Regions from separate parts of the Paenibacillus sp. VMFN-D1 genome, predicted to be linked through region 3. Evidence: predicted binding sites of a transcription regulator. Region 3 holds the regulator's gene; each other region holds the start of a gene.
The links. Region 3 encodes Rex, which represses fermentation and respiration genes when NADH is low (regulators of the CRP and FNR family bind a similar motif). Its sites were predicted from a motif close to TTGTGAAATATTTCACAA; they were not measured.

Region 1 (3,490 bases), on a different contig from region 3:
AAGAAGAAGGCAATCGTCAGCGCAATGACGGCACCCGTCATGCCGAATGCCCAGCCGTCACGTCGCTTGGCGATGAAGACGGCGGCCAGCACGTAAGCGGCTACGATCACCACGCCCATGACGGTCAGCAGGAGGGCACGGCCCTCAAAAATGTCCGTTTCGAAATAGGTCATGGCCCCAAACGCCGCGATCAGTACCGCCAGCGGTGCAAGCAGCACCTCCGCCAAGCGGCGGGCCCGCACCTGCAGGTCGCCGGTGACCCGAAGCGTCGTAAACATCAGTCCGTGCACGAGGCAGAGCACTACCATGGTGAGCCCGCCGACCACGGAATACAGGTTGACGATGTCGCCGAAGAAGCTGGCTTTCATCTCCATCGCCTGGTCGATCGGCAGCCCCCGGATCAGGTCGGCGAAGACGACGCCGAGCAGCAGCGGAGGCAGCAGACTGCCGATGAAGATGACGACATCCCACGTTTTTTTCCAAGCAGCGGTCTGCACCTTGCCTCGGAATTCAAAAGCCACCCCGCGCCCGATCAGGGCGAGCAGCAGGAGCACCAGCGGTGTGTAAAAACCGCTGAACAGCGTCGCGTACCAGTTCGGAAACGCGGCGAACATCGCGCCGCCGGCCGTCAGCAGCCATACTTCGTTGGCATCCCAGAAGGGGCCGATCGAATTGATCAGCACCCGGCGCTCGGTATCGTTTTTGGCCAGAATACCCGTGGACATCCCGACCCCGAAGTCAAAACCCTCCAGAAAGAAAAACCCGATAAACAGGACAGCTACTAGGACAAACCACAGCTCATTGAGAGACAGCATGCGGAACTCCCTCCTTATCAAATGGATCGGCCGACTCATTCGAATGAGCAGCGTTGTCGGCGTACGGTCCTTTCTTGATGACGCGGACGAACAGATACACCATGACCACCGCCAGAATGGCGTAAATGGCCGTAAAAGCAATGATGGAGAACAATACCTGCCCTGCCGTGACGCTAGGCGACACGCCGTCGGCGGTCGTCATCAGCCCGAATACGGTCCAAGGCTGGCGTCCAATCTCCGTCATGATCCAGCCCGACGTATTGGCGATAAACGGCAGCGAAATGGCAAACAGCATCAGGCGCATAAACCAGGTGTTGCGGTTGTAGAGCTTTTTGCGTGCCGCAAGATAGACGCCGTACAAGCTGAGCACAATGAGCAGCGAGCCGCTGGCCACCATGATGCGGAAGCTCCAGAAGGTCGTGCGCACCGGAGGGATGTAATCCCCGGGGCCGTACTGCTGTTCATACTGGGACTGCAGCTCCTTCATCCCCGTAACTTCGCCGGAAAACTTGCTGTAAGACAAGAAGCTGAGCAGGTAGGGAATTTGGAATTCCCCGGTATTGGTCTGATTTTTCGTATCGATAAATGCGGTGACCGTCCACGGCGCGGGATCGCTGCTCGTTTCCCAGAGCGCTTCGGTCGCAGCCATTTTCATCGGCTGGGTCTTCACCAAATATTGCGCCTGCTGATGGCCCACCAGTGCCACGCCGATCGAGGACACAAGCCCGATGATCACCGCGATGACAAAAGATTTTTTGAAAAAGGCGGTATCCTGCTTCTTCAGCAGCTTGTAGGCGCTGACCCCGGTGACCAGAAAGGCCCCGGTCATAAAAGCCGCCAGAATCGTGTGCGGGAACTCCAGCAGCAGCTGGCCGTTCGTAATCAAAGCTAGGAAGTCGTTCATCTCGGCGCGGCCGTTATGGATCGTAAAACCGACCGGACGCTGCATAAAGGAGTTGGCTGCCAAAATCCAGAACGCCGACATCACCGTGCCGAACGCGACCAGCCAGATGCAGATCATGTGGACCTTTTTGGACAGGCGCTCCCATCCGAAAATCCACAGGCCGATAAACGTCGATTCGAGGAAAAACGCAAGCAGCGCTTCGATCGCCAGCGGCGCCCCGAAGACGTCACCTACAAAGCGGGAGTAAGCCGACCAGTTCATTCCGAACTGGAACTCCTGCAAAATCCCTGTCACCACGCCGACGGCGAAGTTGATCAGGAACAGCTTCCCCCAAAATTTAGCCATTCGTTTGTACTCTTCTTTGCCTTTGACGACATACATCGTTTCCATGATCGCGATCGTGAACACCAGTCCAATGGACAGCGGCACGAAAAAAAAGTGAAAAATCGTCGTCGCGGCAAACTGGATACGTGAGAGCATAACTACATCCATCGTCTCTTCCCTCTTTCCTGTCGTTATTCTTAAAACCCGCCTAACAGGTTCCGATAACTTGGCTTCATCGTTTCTTCCTGTATCATGGCAGACTTTGAATCCGAATATTGTGATAAATGTCACAATACAAAGCCCAAATCTTCGATTTTGTGAAATTAGTCACAAAATATTTAAAAATGAGGCCCTTCAAGCACAAAAAAGACGCCCGCACCTTTCGGCGCAGCCGTCCAATTCTTCAGTTCCTCTATATATGTTGCCTGCTTCAGGCTCGTTCGTGAAATCATGCTAGTCCCGTGCCACATAGTATTTATTGGTCATGTACCAGGCATCGCCCTTATCGGTCGGCACTCTGCCCTTCTTCTTGTCCAAAAATACGATTTCCTTGCACTTGGAACAATACCATTTGGTCGTGTAGTATTGGGAAAAGGTCGTGTAAGTCGTACCGCATTTGCAATCGACTTTGAAGTACACCCGATTTTCTTCGTACGCCTTCGAGAGCTGATCCGTGTTGTCGGGCTCCGAAGAAGATACTACGGGCTTGATCAGTTCAGCGTAATTGGAGAACCGATTATGCACTTTAAAATCGGCGACCAGCTCCGGATTCAGGCCAAAAAACTCCTTACCGATCGCTGTGATGAATTTCGCATCCGTGCGATAGCACTCGATCCATTCCTGAATCTGCTTATTGGATAAAGGTACAGTTCCTTTAATGCCGCTATTCAAGGTGTAGGTCATGATGCTCAAATTCTCATTGTCTTCATAGAACATTAATTCGGAAACCTCCTTATGATTTCAATTAATAATGTACTACTTCTGAGGGACAGAATCAAAGTGAGAAATAGTGCCAAGTGCCGGAAATATAAAAAAGCCCCCTTCCGGGGGCCTTCCAAAGCGGGAAACCCGCAGCTGCCGGATGTAGAGCGCTTTAATGCGGCATGCGTGCGGCTTCATTTTTTGTATGAAATTACGACAAAAGGATAACATTTACCAGCCATTTTGTCGAAATCCGCCTGGTGTAAACGGTTGTTAGCCGCAGAACCAAGTCCGATTATAGACGACGGTATGGGCCGGGATACGGACCGTGTGGGTAGTGTGGATGCGGAACATGATGGTGACGGCCGTCCGCCAGCGCAATCACCAGCAGATCAAACAGTACGAGCGGCAGAATGAAAGGAAAAAACGAGATATGCGCCTTTCCGGGACTGCTCGAGACCGAGGAAACCTTCAGATATACCTTGGAACTGCTGACCTTGACGATCTTACCGTAGAACGTGCTTCC
Region 2 (3,490 bases), 2.5 Mb from region 3:
GGTCAACATGCAGTGGTTCAAGGTTCCGCCGAAGGTCTATTTTGAGAAGGGCGCGACGCAGTACCTTGAGAAAATGCCGAACATTTCCCGTGTGCTGGTCGTCACCGACGAGATGATGGTCAAGCTGGGATACGTCGAAAAGGTGGAGTACTACCTGCGCAAACGCGTCAACCCGGTAGCGATCGAAGTGTTCTCCGACGTGGAGCCGGATCCGTCCGTCGAGACGGTAGAGCGAGGCACGAAGCTGATGGAGAGCTTTAAGCCCGACTGCATTATCGCACTTGGCGGCGGCTCCCCGATGGATGCGGCCAAGGCGATGTGGCTCTTCTACGAATATCCGGACACCAGCTTCCATTCGCTGAAGCAGAAGTTCATGGATATCCGCAAGCGGGTTTATAAGTATCCGCGGCTTGGCGAAAAGGCCCAGTTTGTCGCCATCCCGACCACTTCGGGCACCGGCTCGGAAGTAACCTCTTTTGCGGTCATCACGGACAAGAAGGAAGGGAATACGAAGTATCCGCTCGCCGATTACGAGCTGACGCCGGACGTGGCGATCATCGACCCGGAATTCGTGTACAGCCTGCCGAAAACGGCCGTGGCCGACACCGGAATGGACGTCCTCACGCATGCCATCGAGGCGTACGTTTCCGTCATGGCGAGTGATTATACCGACGGGCTTGCGCTTCATGCGATCCGGCTGGTGTTTGAAAATCTGGAAAAGTCCTTCCACACGGCGGATCCGATGGCCAGGGAGAAGATGCATAACGCGTCGACGATTGCCGGCATGGCGTTTGCCAACGCCTTCCTCGGCATCAACCACAGCCTGGCCCACAAGTGGGGCGGCCAGTATCATACGGCCCACGGGCGGACGAATGCGATCCTGATGCCGCATGTCATCCGGTACAATGCGCAGAAACCGACGAAGTTCGCATCGTTTCCAAAATACAACCATTTCGTGGCCGACTTGCGCTATGCGGAAATCGCCCGGATGCTCGGCCTACCGTCCCGGAATACAGAGGAAGGCGTCAACAGCCTGATCGAGGCGGTGCGCAAGCTGAACCAGTCGCTGGGCATTCCGGAGAAATTCCAGGATCTCGGCTTTGATCCGGCCGATTTCGAGGCCAAAGTGGATTATTTGGCCGACCGTGCGTTCGAAGACCAGTGCACGACGGCCAACCCGCGGATGCCGCTAGTCAGTGAACTGGCGGACGTTTACCGGAACGCCTTCTACGGCAAATTCTAGGAGCTGCGCCGCATGATCCAGCCGGCTGCCGACCGAAAGCGTCGGCAGCCTTCTTGTCTCAGAATCGTGATGTGCGTTGATCGCAGTGGAAAGGAGTGATTCATATGCTGTCCGGCGTTATTTTGGCAGGCGGCAATCATGGTTCTACGGAAGGCGCATCTACCCTATTCCGGATGATTCAAGGAGAAACGCTGCTGCAGCGGCAGATCCGTGAAATGCGAAAGTGCTGTGGCGAGATTACGATCGTGACGGACGATCCCCGGCCGCTGCTTCGCCAGGTGGACCGGGATATCCGGATCATTACGGATTATTATGTCGGAAAAGGATTGCTCGGCGGCATGCACGCGGGCCTCTCCCTGTCTAAACACCGGGCCGTGTGGATCATCGGGTGTCACATGCCGTATCCCTCGGCCGACGCCGCTGAGCTGATGGCGCTGAGGCTGGAGGACGGGCTCGACGCCGTCCTGCCGATGATCGGCGGCAGGCTCCATCCGCTTCACGGTATTTATGAACGCTCCTGCGCCGTGTATTTTGGGCAGTTTCTGGAGAGCGGCCATACGGAAGCTGATGGTCTGGTTCAACAGCTTCGTTATCTGACGGTTGCGGAAACGGATTTCGGATATCAAGGCATGGACGGCGGCTTTGTTCGCACACTTGAAGATGCTTGGGGAGATGCGCTGACCGAATTTTTGGCTGACGAAGGGAAAGCATCAAAATCGTTCAAATAAAAATAAGTGGCAGCGAAGATGGTGAGAAAAGTGAAAAGAGTGAGAAAAATCACTGTCTTTAACCTGTGAAAAAAGTAACATGAAAGCATAGAAAACGGAGGTGCTTGATCATGGCGATGAAAGAGAGCGAAGTAAAGAACCGGGCTGGATTCGAGGAGGCATGGCGCGGTTTTGCGGGAGGCAGCTGGCAGAAAAATATTGACGTCAATTCATTTATCGGGCGCAACCTCACACCGTATGAGGGCGATGAGCAGTTCCTTGCGCCGCCAACGGAGAACACGCTGGAGCTGTGGAAGCAGGTCAGCCAGCTGTTGAAGGAAGAGCGGGACCGGGGCGGCGTTCACGACGTGGACGTGAACACGGTCTCCACCATAACCTCGCATGCACCGGGATACATCGACCAAGACAAGGAAACCATCGTCGGATTGCAGACCGACGCACCGCTTAAGCGTGCCGTTCAGCCGTTCGGCGGTATCCGGATGGTCGTCGATGCCTGCAATGCGTACGGGTATCAATTGAACCCGGAGCTGGAGCGCATTTTTACCGATCTGCGCAAGACGCATAACCAAGGCGTGTTTGACGCCTATACGTCCGAGATGCGAGCAGCCCGCAAGGCCGGCATCATCACGGGCCTTCCGGATGCCTACGGACGGGGCCGGATTATCGGCGACTACCGCCGCGTGGCGCTGTACGGTGTCGACCGCCTCATCCAGGGCAAGAAGGAGGAGCTGCTCCAGCTCGAAGTCGACGCGATGAGCGAAGACGTCATCCGGCTGCGCGAAGAGCTGTCCGAACAGATCCGAAGCCTCGGCGAGCTGAAGGCGATGGCGGCATCTTACGGACATGATATCTCGAGACCCGCGATGAACGCCAAAGAGGCGGTGCAGTGGCTCTACTTCGCTTATCTGGCAGCCATTAAGGAGCAGAACGGAGCGGCGATGAGCCTTGGCCGGGTATCCAGCTTCCTGGACATTTATATCGAGCGCGACCTCGAGGAAGGCACGCTGACGGAGAGCCTGGCGCAGGAGATCGTCGACCATTTCGTCATGAAGCTGCGGATCGTCAAATTTTTGCGCACACCTGACTACAACGAGCTGTTCAGCGGCGATCCGACATGGGTGACCGAGTCGGTCGGCGGCATGGGGCTTGACGGCAAGACGCGCGTGACGCGGAACTCCTTCCGCTTCCTGCATACCCTCTACAACCTGGGACCTGCGCCCGAGCCGAACCTGACGGTGCTGTGGTCGACGCAGCTGCCGGAGAACTTCAAGAAGTTCTGCGCCAAAGTGTCGGCTGAGACCAGCTCGATCCAGTACGAGAACGACGACCTGATGCGTCCGCACTTCGGCGACGATTACGGCATCGCCTGCTGCGTATCCGCGATGCGGATCGGCAAGCAGATGCAGTTCTTCGGAGCCCGGGCCAATCTGGCCAAGGCGCTCTTGTACGCCGTCAACGGCGGCGTCGACGAGAAGAGCGGCGCCCAGGTCGGACCGGCCATCGCGCCAATCACGTCCGA
Region 3 (3,490 bases):
CTGCCGATTTCCGCTCCGTCGCTGAACCGGTAAAATTGATAGTAATAGTGATCTTTCACCTTGTAGAACAGCTGCCATACGTATTCTCCGTTATAAACACCCGGTACGAGGCGCATGTCTTTGATGCCGGGAATGGAGCTTTTGATTTTGGCCTTCATCTTCTCTTTGGACATACCGCTGCTCAAAAGCTCTTGATGCACAGTATTCTGGCCTTCCTTGGGTTTTCCCTGATCGGTGAACTGCACCCAGACCATGACCTCCTGGCCCGTCTTGTTCGTCCCTTCCACGACCCAGTAGATGCTGTTCTGGTCCCACACAGACTTTTGGGCATCGGCGACCGACACGATTCCGGCTTCCTGCTTCGCTTTGGCAATAGCGGTGTCCTTTTCGCTCCATTGATCCTGCAGCACGTAAATAAAATAACGGTAAGCGCCGAATATGATCAGCAGCAGGGCGACAATGCCGAGAAAGATCCATTTTTTCTTGTTCTTCAACCTGAACTTCCTTTCTGAAAGGTGAGCTAATCATCCCGGTCTTAGCGGGAGAGAAGACCTTCAAAAGCCGCTTGGGCTTCCCTGCGGATGCGTTCCTCGTCCAAAGTGAGACAGCTGCCGTGCTTCACGACCTGCTTCCCGTCCACCCAGACGTGCTCAACGTCCTTCGCGCTGGCCGAATAAATGACGTGTGAAATGAAGTCCGTACGCGGCAGAAAATGAGCCTGATCCGTATTCACGGCAATAAAATCCGCCTTCATCCCGGCCTCAAGTGCACCGACTCCCTCCAGGAACAAGGATTGGGCTCCGTAGATCGTGCCCATACGCAGCGCTTCCGCGGCGGGAACCGCCGTCGGATCTCCCGAGACGCCTTTATGTATCAAAGCGGCAAGGCGCATTTCTTCAAACATGTCCAAATTGTTATTGCTCGCCGCACTGTCGGTTCCCAGGGAAACCGTAATGCCTGCCTGCATCATGTCGGTAACGCGGGCCACACCGCTCGCCAGCTTCAGGTTGCTGCCAGGGTTGTGTGATACCGTCACGTGATGCTTCGCCAAAATGTCGATTTCCTCATCTGTCAAATGGACCGCGTGTGCCAGAATCGTCGGCCGTGAGAACATGCCGAGCTTCTCCAAATGAATCGCCGGACGCGTTCCATAATCGCGTACATTCTGCTCCACTTCCGCCTTGGTCTCCGACATATGCGTATGCATCGGCAGATCCAGGTCATGCGCCGCCTGAACGAACTTCTCAATAAAATCAGGAGGGCATGTGTACGGGGCATGCGGAGAAATCATCGCTGTGATCCGGCCGTCTGCCTGCCCGTGCCAGTCCTTGGCGAACTGAATGGCTTCGTTCAGCTTGTGCCGCTGCACATCCTCCGGGCACAGACCGATGACACCGCGGGTCAGGGCTGCGCGCATGCCGGATTCAGTCACCACTTTGCCTACCTGATCCATATGATCGTACATATCGAGGAACGTCGTCGTGCCGCCCTTCAGCATTTCAAGCACGGACAGCGAAGTCCCCCAGTAGACGTCACTGGACGTGAATTTCGCTTCCATCGGCCACATTTTTTCCTGCAGCCATTCCTGGAGCACCATGTCATCTCCGTAACCGCGCAGCAGCGACATAGCGGTATGTCCATGGGTGTTGATCAGGCCCGGCATAAAAAATAAATGCGTGCCGTCGACGACCTGTACGCCCTCCTCCAGCTGCGGCTCCTCTTCACCGATATAGGTGATGCGGTCGCCCTCAATGACCATCCAGCCATGCAGTACAGGCTGCTCCGGCCGCAAAACGGCAAAGCTGCCGTTCTTGATTGCCCATTTAGGATTGTTTCTCCGGCTGCTCGAGCTCTTCAAATTGTCCGTCATCTTCCGTGTCGTCCTTTCCGTTGTTCAAATAATAAGCGAGGCTGAGCAAATCCGTCGTAAAATCGGCGGCGTGTATCCGAATGCTTGCCGGTGCCTTCAGAATCGTCGGTGCAAAATTCAGAATCGCCTCGATCCCGGCCGCGATCAGCTGATCGGCGACGTTTTGCGCTTCGAAATCCGGAACGGTAATAATCCCGATCCGGATATTTTTACTTTGTATCGTTTCTTTCAGCTCATCCATAGCCTGTACCGTCAAGGTGTTGATGCGCGTGCCGATTTTGGACGGATTGGCGTCAAACACGGCCACGATCTTCATATTTTCCTTCAGGTAAAAGTTATAGTTGGACAAAGCTTGACCAAGATTCCCCGCTCCGACCAGCACCGCGTTGATCTGCTGGTCCAAATTCAGAATTTGACGGATCTTCTCGATGAGATAGGACACGTCATACCCTATCCCCTTACGGCCAAAATCCCCGAAATACGCCAAATCCTTGCGGATCTGCGCCGGGTTGAGATCCAGCTTCTGCCCGAGCTCCTGGGAGGAGACCGTGGCCACCTCCCGTTTGTTCAGCTCATTTAGATATCTAAGATATATAGGCAATCTGCGGACAACCGCCTCGGATATTTTCTCCGATTTCATGCATGTTCCCCCTATTGAACGGCTTGAATATTTATTTGGTTATATAGATTGAACTAAAGTTTTGCATTGAACTTCCTGTTCTAACCGCTTTAGTTCATTCTATCTAATGGACTCATTTAAGACACACCGTCCTGATGAAGCCATTCAGAGATGCGCGGAACCATCTGGTCTGTCTGCATATGCTCCATTTTCGGTCCAGGCAGCGAGTACAGGAAGTATTTCCCGTAATACGATTCGATGACGCGTGTATCGTATACGATAACGATGCCCCGGTCATGGGCGGTGCGGACCAGCCGCCCGAAGCCCTGCTTGAAGCGGATGACGGCCTGCGGGACCGACAGCTTCATGAACGGGTTCTTCTTCTGGCGCTGCAGCAGCTCGCTCTTCGCTTCGACCAGCGGATGGTTCGGCGGCTGGAACGGGAGCCGGACGATGGCCAGGCACGTCAGCGCTTCACCCGGGATGTCCACGCCTTCCCAGAAGCTGCTCGTTCCAAGCAGCACCGAAGCGCTGCTGTCCGTAAACCGCCGGATCAGCTTCGTGCGGCTGCCGCTGTCTACGCCCTGTCCAAGCACGGCGATGTCGCTTTGTGCAAGGGCTTCTTTCAGCGGCTCGTATACCTGGCGCAGCATGCGGTACGAGGTGAACAGCACCAGCATCCGGCCGTGGGTCGCGATCGCGGCGTCCGCCAGTGAGCGGGCCAGCGTTTCGACAAACAGGGCGTCCCCGACACTTCCCTTCACGCTTGGAAAATCCCGCGGAATGACGAGCAGCGCCTGGTCCCTGTACCGGAACGGGGACGGAAGCTGGACCGTCACAAGGCGTCCGCTGTCCTGGTCCTCCTGCAGTCCAAGGTTATCGATCATATACTGGAACGATTTATCTACGGATAAGGTGGCGGACGTCAGGATGACGCTCTTTTTCTTATCAAAAAACAGCTCCTTGAGCTGCTTGCTGACGTCAACCGGAACAGCGTACAG
Region 4 (3,490 bases), 1.1 Mb from region 3:
GACGACGCCAAAATCCTTCGTCAATACTTCGGCACAGTTTCGCGGACAGCCGGTCACGCCCATTTTCATTTTGTGCGGCGTATCGACCATCTCGATCTCCTGTTCCAGCCGGATACCTAGTCCTAACGAGTCCTGGGTGCCGAACCGGCAAAATCTCGAACCGACACACGATTTTACGTTACGCAGCGACTTGGAGTAGGCGTATCCCGAACGCATCTCCAGCTCCTCCCAAACGTTAGGGACGTCTTCCTTCTGTACGCCGTACAGCCCGATGCGGCTTGCGCCCGTAATTTTTACCAGCGGCACGTTGTATTTCTTCGCAACTTCACCGATGCGGATCAAATCCTCCGGTGTCGTCGTTCCGCCATACATCCGCGGAATGACGGAGAACGTACCGTCCTTCTGCATGTTGCCTTCCATTCGTTCGTTGACATATCGGGATGCCTTATCGTCGGCATACGTCTCGGGATGCAGCATCCGCAAATAATAATTCAGTGCCGGACGGCACTTCGAGCAGCCCTCCTCGGATGCAAACCCGAGCACGATGCGCGTCTCCCTTGGCGACTGCAGACCTTTCTCGCGAATCGCGGCCACCACCTCATCGCGGGTAAGCGTCGTGCATGCGCACATGCCTGCCGCCTTCTGCGCCGATGCGTCGAATTTGTCGCCCAGCGTATGCGCAAGAATCGCCTCAACCATGCCGCGGCATTTGCCGCATGAGCCTCCGGCTTTGGTCACAGCTTTCACTTCGTCGAACGTGGTCAGTCCGTTTTCGAGAATGGCGCCGACGATGCGTCCCTTGGTTACACCGTTGCATCCGCAAATCGTTTCGTCCGCGCTGATCGACGCGACATCGAGTCCGCTGTCTCCCCCGGCTTTATGGAGCACGGAGGCACTCGTATATTCCTGAATGTCGCTGCCCTTCTTCAGCAGGCTGAACAGCCGGGTTCCGTCGGATACGTCCCCGTACAGCACGACGCCGACGATGCGGTTCTCGCGGACCAGGATCTTTTTGTAGGATCCGGCGACCTCGTCCTGCACGACTATGGCTTTCGTGTCCGCATCCGCGTGGATTTCTCCACCGGAAAACAGATCGCATCCCGCTACCTTAAGCTGCGTGGACAACACGCTGCCCGCGTAACCTTCCGTAGGCCGGCCTGTAAGGTGGTCCGCAAGCACGATGCCCTGTTCATACAATGGAGCTACCAGACCATAGGCAATACCGCGGTGTTCAGCGCACTCGCCTACGGCATAAATCGACGGGTCCGTCGTCTGCATCAGGTCGTTGACTTGAATCGCCCGGCCAACCGCCAGCCCCGCGTCCCGCGCCAGCGCTGCATTGGGACGGATGCCGACGGCCATGACGACAAGATCGCATTCGACGTTCGTTCCGTCTTCAAACCGAAGCCCTTGTACTCTCCCGTCACCGTAGATTTCGGTTGTTTTCTTTTCCATCAGAAACTTCATGCCCTGGGCTTCCAGGTCCTGCTGAAGCAGCTTTGCCGCTGCCGCGTCGAGCTGCATTTCCATCAGATGGGGCAGCAAATGAACGACATGAACCTCCATCCCCTGGTTCATCAATCCGCGAGCTGCTTCCAAGCCGAGCAGTCCGCCGCCGATCACGACCGCCTTTTTGTATTGTTTAGCCGTTTCCAGCATCATTTTCGTGTCTTCAATGGTGCGGAAACCGACGACGCCTTCCAGGTCGTGTCCTGGTACAGGTAAAATAAACGCGCTGGATCCGGTCGCGATAATGAGCTCGTCGTAGGGGACGACGGTTCCCCGGTCGGTTCGGACTTCTTTCGACGCTCGGTTAATCTCTATAGCCCGTTCCTTGGACAGCAAATGTATGTTATTGGACTGATACCAGTCCCAATCGTTAATCGTGATTTCTTCAAACGTCGTTTTCCCTTGCAGCACAGGGGACAGCATAATGCGGTTATAGTTGGGATACGGTTCATCCCCGATCATCGTTATCTCGTAGCGGTCGCGGTCCCGGCGGAGAATTTCCTCGATACACCGCGCCCCCGCCATCCCGTTGCCTATCATCACCAATCGTCTGCTCATAAACACGCCTCCCGTGCAACCTTGTGAAATTCATTACATTTATATCGTAACGGATATGGGAGGCTTTGCCTGTGAAGTAAATCACAGCGGCTTTGTTAAAGCAAAAAATTTGCGAAGGGCAGGAATGTTACGGCGTTATTGTGATGACCTCCAACCGTAAGAAGCAAAAATACAAAAGGCCACCCTGACAGGTGACCTTTTCTTCGAACCTTCGTATTTAACGCGGGTAAGAATAACTTTAATTTTCGTAAGCTTGCTGCAGCGCCTTTATGTCGATTTTCTTTTTCGTCTGGAGTATGGCTTGCATGACTCGCCCTGCTCTAGCCGGGTCGGGGTCACTGATCATCTCCGTTAAATGGCTGGGGATGATTTGCCAGGATACGCCGAATTGATCTTTTAACCAACCGCAAACCTGCGCCTTTTCGTCCCCTCCTTCGGAGAGCTTATCCCAATAATAGTCCAGCTCCTCCTGATCATCGCAATGAACGATAAAAGATATGGCCTCATTGAACTTAAAATGCGGACCCCCATTCAGTGCGACAAATGGCTGCCCTTCCAATTGAAATTCCACGGTCATCACCGTTCCCTCTACACCACGGCTTTCCGGACCGTAGCGGGCAATTCTGCCAATTTGGGAATCATGGAAAATGGACGTATAAAAATTCGCCGCCTCTTCAGCTTGAGAATCGAACCACAGGTTTGGGGTAATCTTGTGCAAATTCATTCGCATCCTACCTCCCGGCTATATTCATTTCTATGATGATTGTAGCCTATCAAGGGAACCGGCGTTTCTTTTCGATTGCTTTGTTGGCAGCATAGGATCAGAGGAGTGCTAGTTTTGTTGACTCCCGTGCAATTCGTTTAGTGTTTGTCTAAAAACACAAACAATTTTCGATACATTTCAGCGGAGTCTTCTCCAACCCAAATTAAATGACCCCACGAATTCAATTCACATAACTGGGAACTGAGAATCACCTCATGAGCAAATCGGGCATGATCTATGGGCACGGAGGCATCATGAATACTGTGCATGATCAAAGTCGGGCACCTGATAGCGGACAATTCATGATCAAGCTGCTTCCCGGTCTGCACCAGGTCGATCAGAAAACCGTGACCGGACCTCTGATCTTTCAACATATTGGAGAACTGCTCCAAGTCGTGCTCGTTCGTCTGATTTAATACCTCCGATGTCGGTAATTGACTGAACGAACCGATCATGCTCTTGAATATCAGCTTGGGGAAAAAATAGTTCATCGTTCTCATCATCGCCCAAACGTATTTTTCCAGTGAAGGATTAAACATGATTTGAGCCGATTTGTATAATTTGTCAGCTGGAGTCAGCCACCTCCGAGTAACGGCCGATTGAAGCACAAGGCTTCTGACCTGCTGCGGATAGGATGTCACAAAATTTATTCCGCTTGGC

Region 1: the regulator Rex is predicted to act here: its motif matches at 2,359-2,376, upstream of C7820_RS25375 (cytochrome ubiquinol oxidase subunit I).
Region 2: the regulator Rex is predicted to act here: its motif matches at 2,035-2,052, upstream of pflB (formate C-acetyltransferase).
Region 4: the regulator Rex is predicted to act here: its motif matches at 2,089-2,106, upstream of nirB (nitrite reductase large subunit NirB).

The regions. Positions count from the first base shown of each region.
Region 1 covers NZ_QRDU01000004.1:326,441-329,930, reverse strand. The annotation lists gene cydB (cytochrome d ubiquinol oxidase subunit II) at 1-815, opposite strand, end outside; gene C7820_RS25375 (cytochrome ubiquinol oxidase subunit I) at 799-2,211, opposite strand; gene C7820_RS25370 (hypothetical protein) at 2,497-2,979, opposite strand; gene C7820_RS25365 (hypothetical protein) at 3,260-3,490, opposite strand, start outside.
Region 2 covers NZ_QRDU01000001.1:3,114,083-3,117,572, reverse strand. The annotation lists gene adhE (bifunctional acetaldehyde-CoA/alcohol dehydrogenase) at 1-1,243, shown strand, start outside; gene mobA (molybdenum cofactor guanylyltransferase) at 1,348-1,971, shown strand; gene pflB (formate C-acetyltransferase) at 2,082-3,490, shown strand, end outside.
Region 3 covers NZ_QRDU01000001.1:654,414-657,903, reverse strand. The annotation lists gene C7820_RS03200 (cell wall elongation regulator TseB-like domain-containing protein) at 1-494, opposite strand, end outside; gene C7820_RS03195 (amidohydrolase) at 536-1,870, opposite strand; gene C7820_RS03190 (redox-sensing transcriptional repressor Rex) at 1,824-2,510, opposite strand; gene dinG (ATP-dependent DNA helicase DinG) at 2,627-3,490, opposite strand, start outside.
Region 4 covers NZ_QRDU01000001.1:1,747,699-1,751,188, forward strand. The annotation lists gene nirB (nitrite reductase large subunit NirB) at 1-2,067, opposite strand, end outside; gene C7820_RS08175 (VOC family protein) at 2,306-2,797, opposite strand; gene C7820_RS08180 (alpha/beta fold hydrolase) at 2,929-3,490, opposite strand, start outside.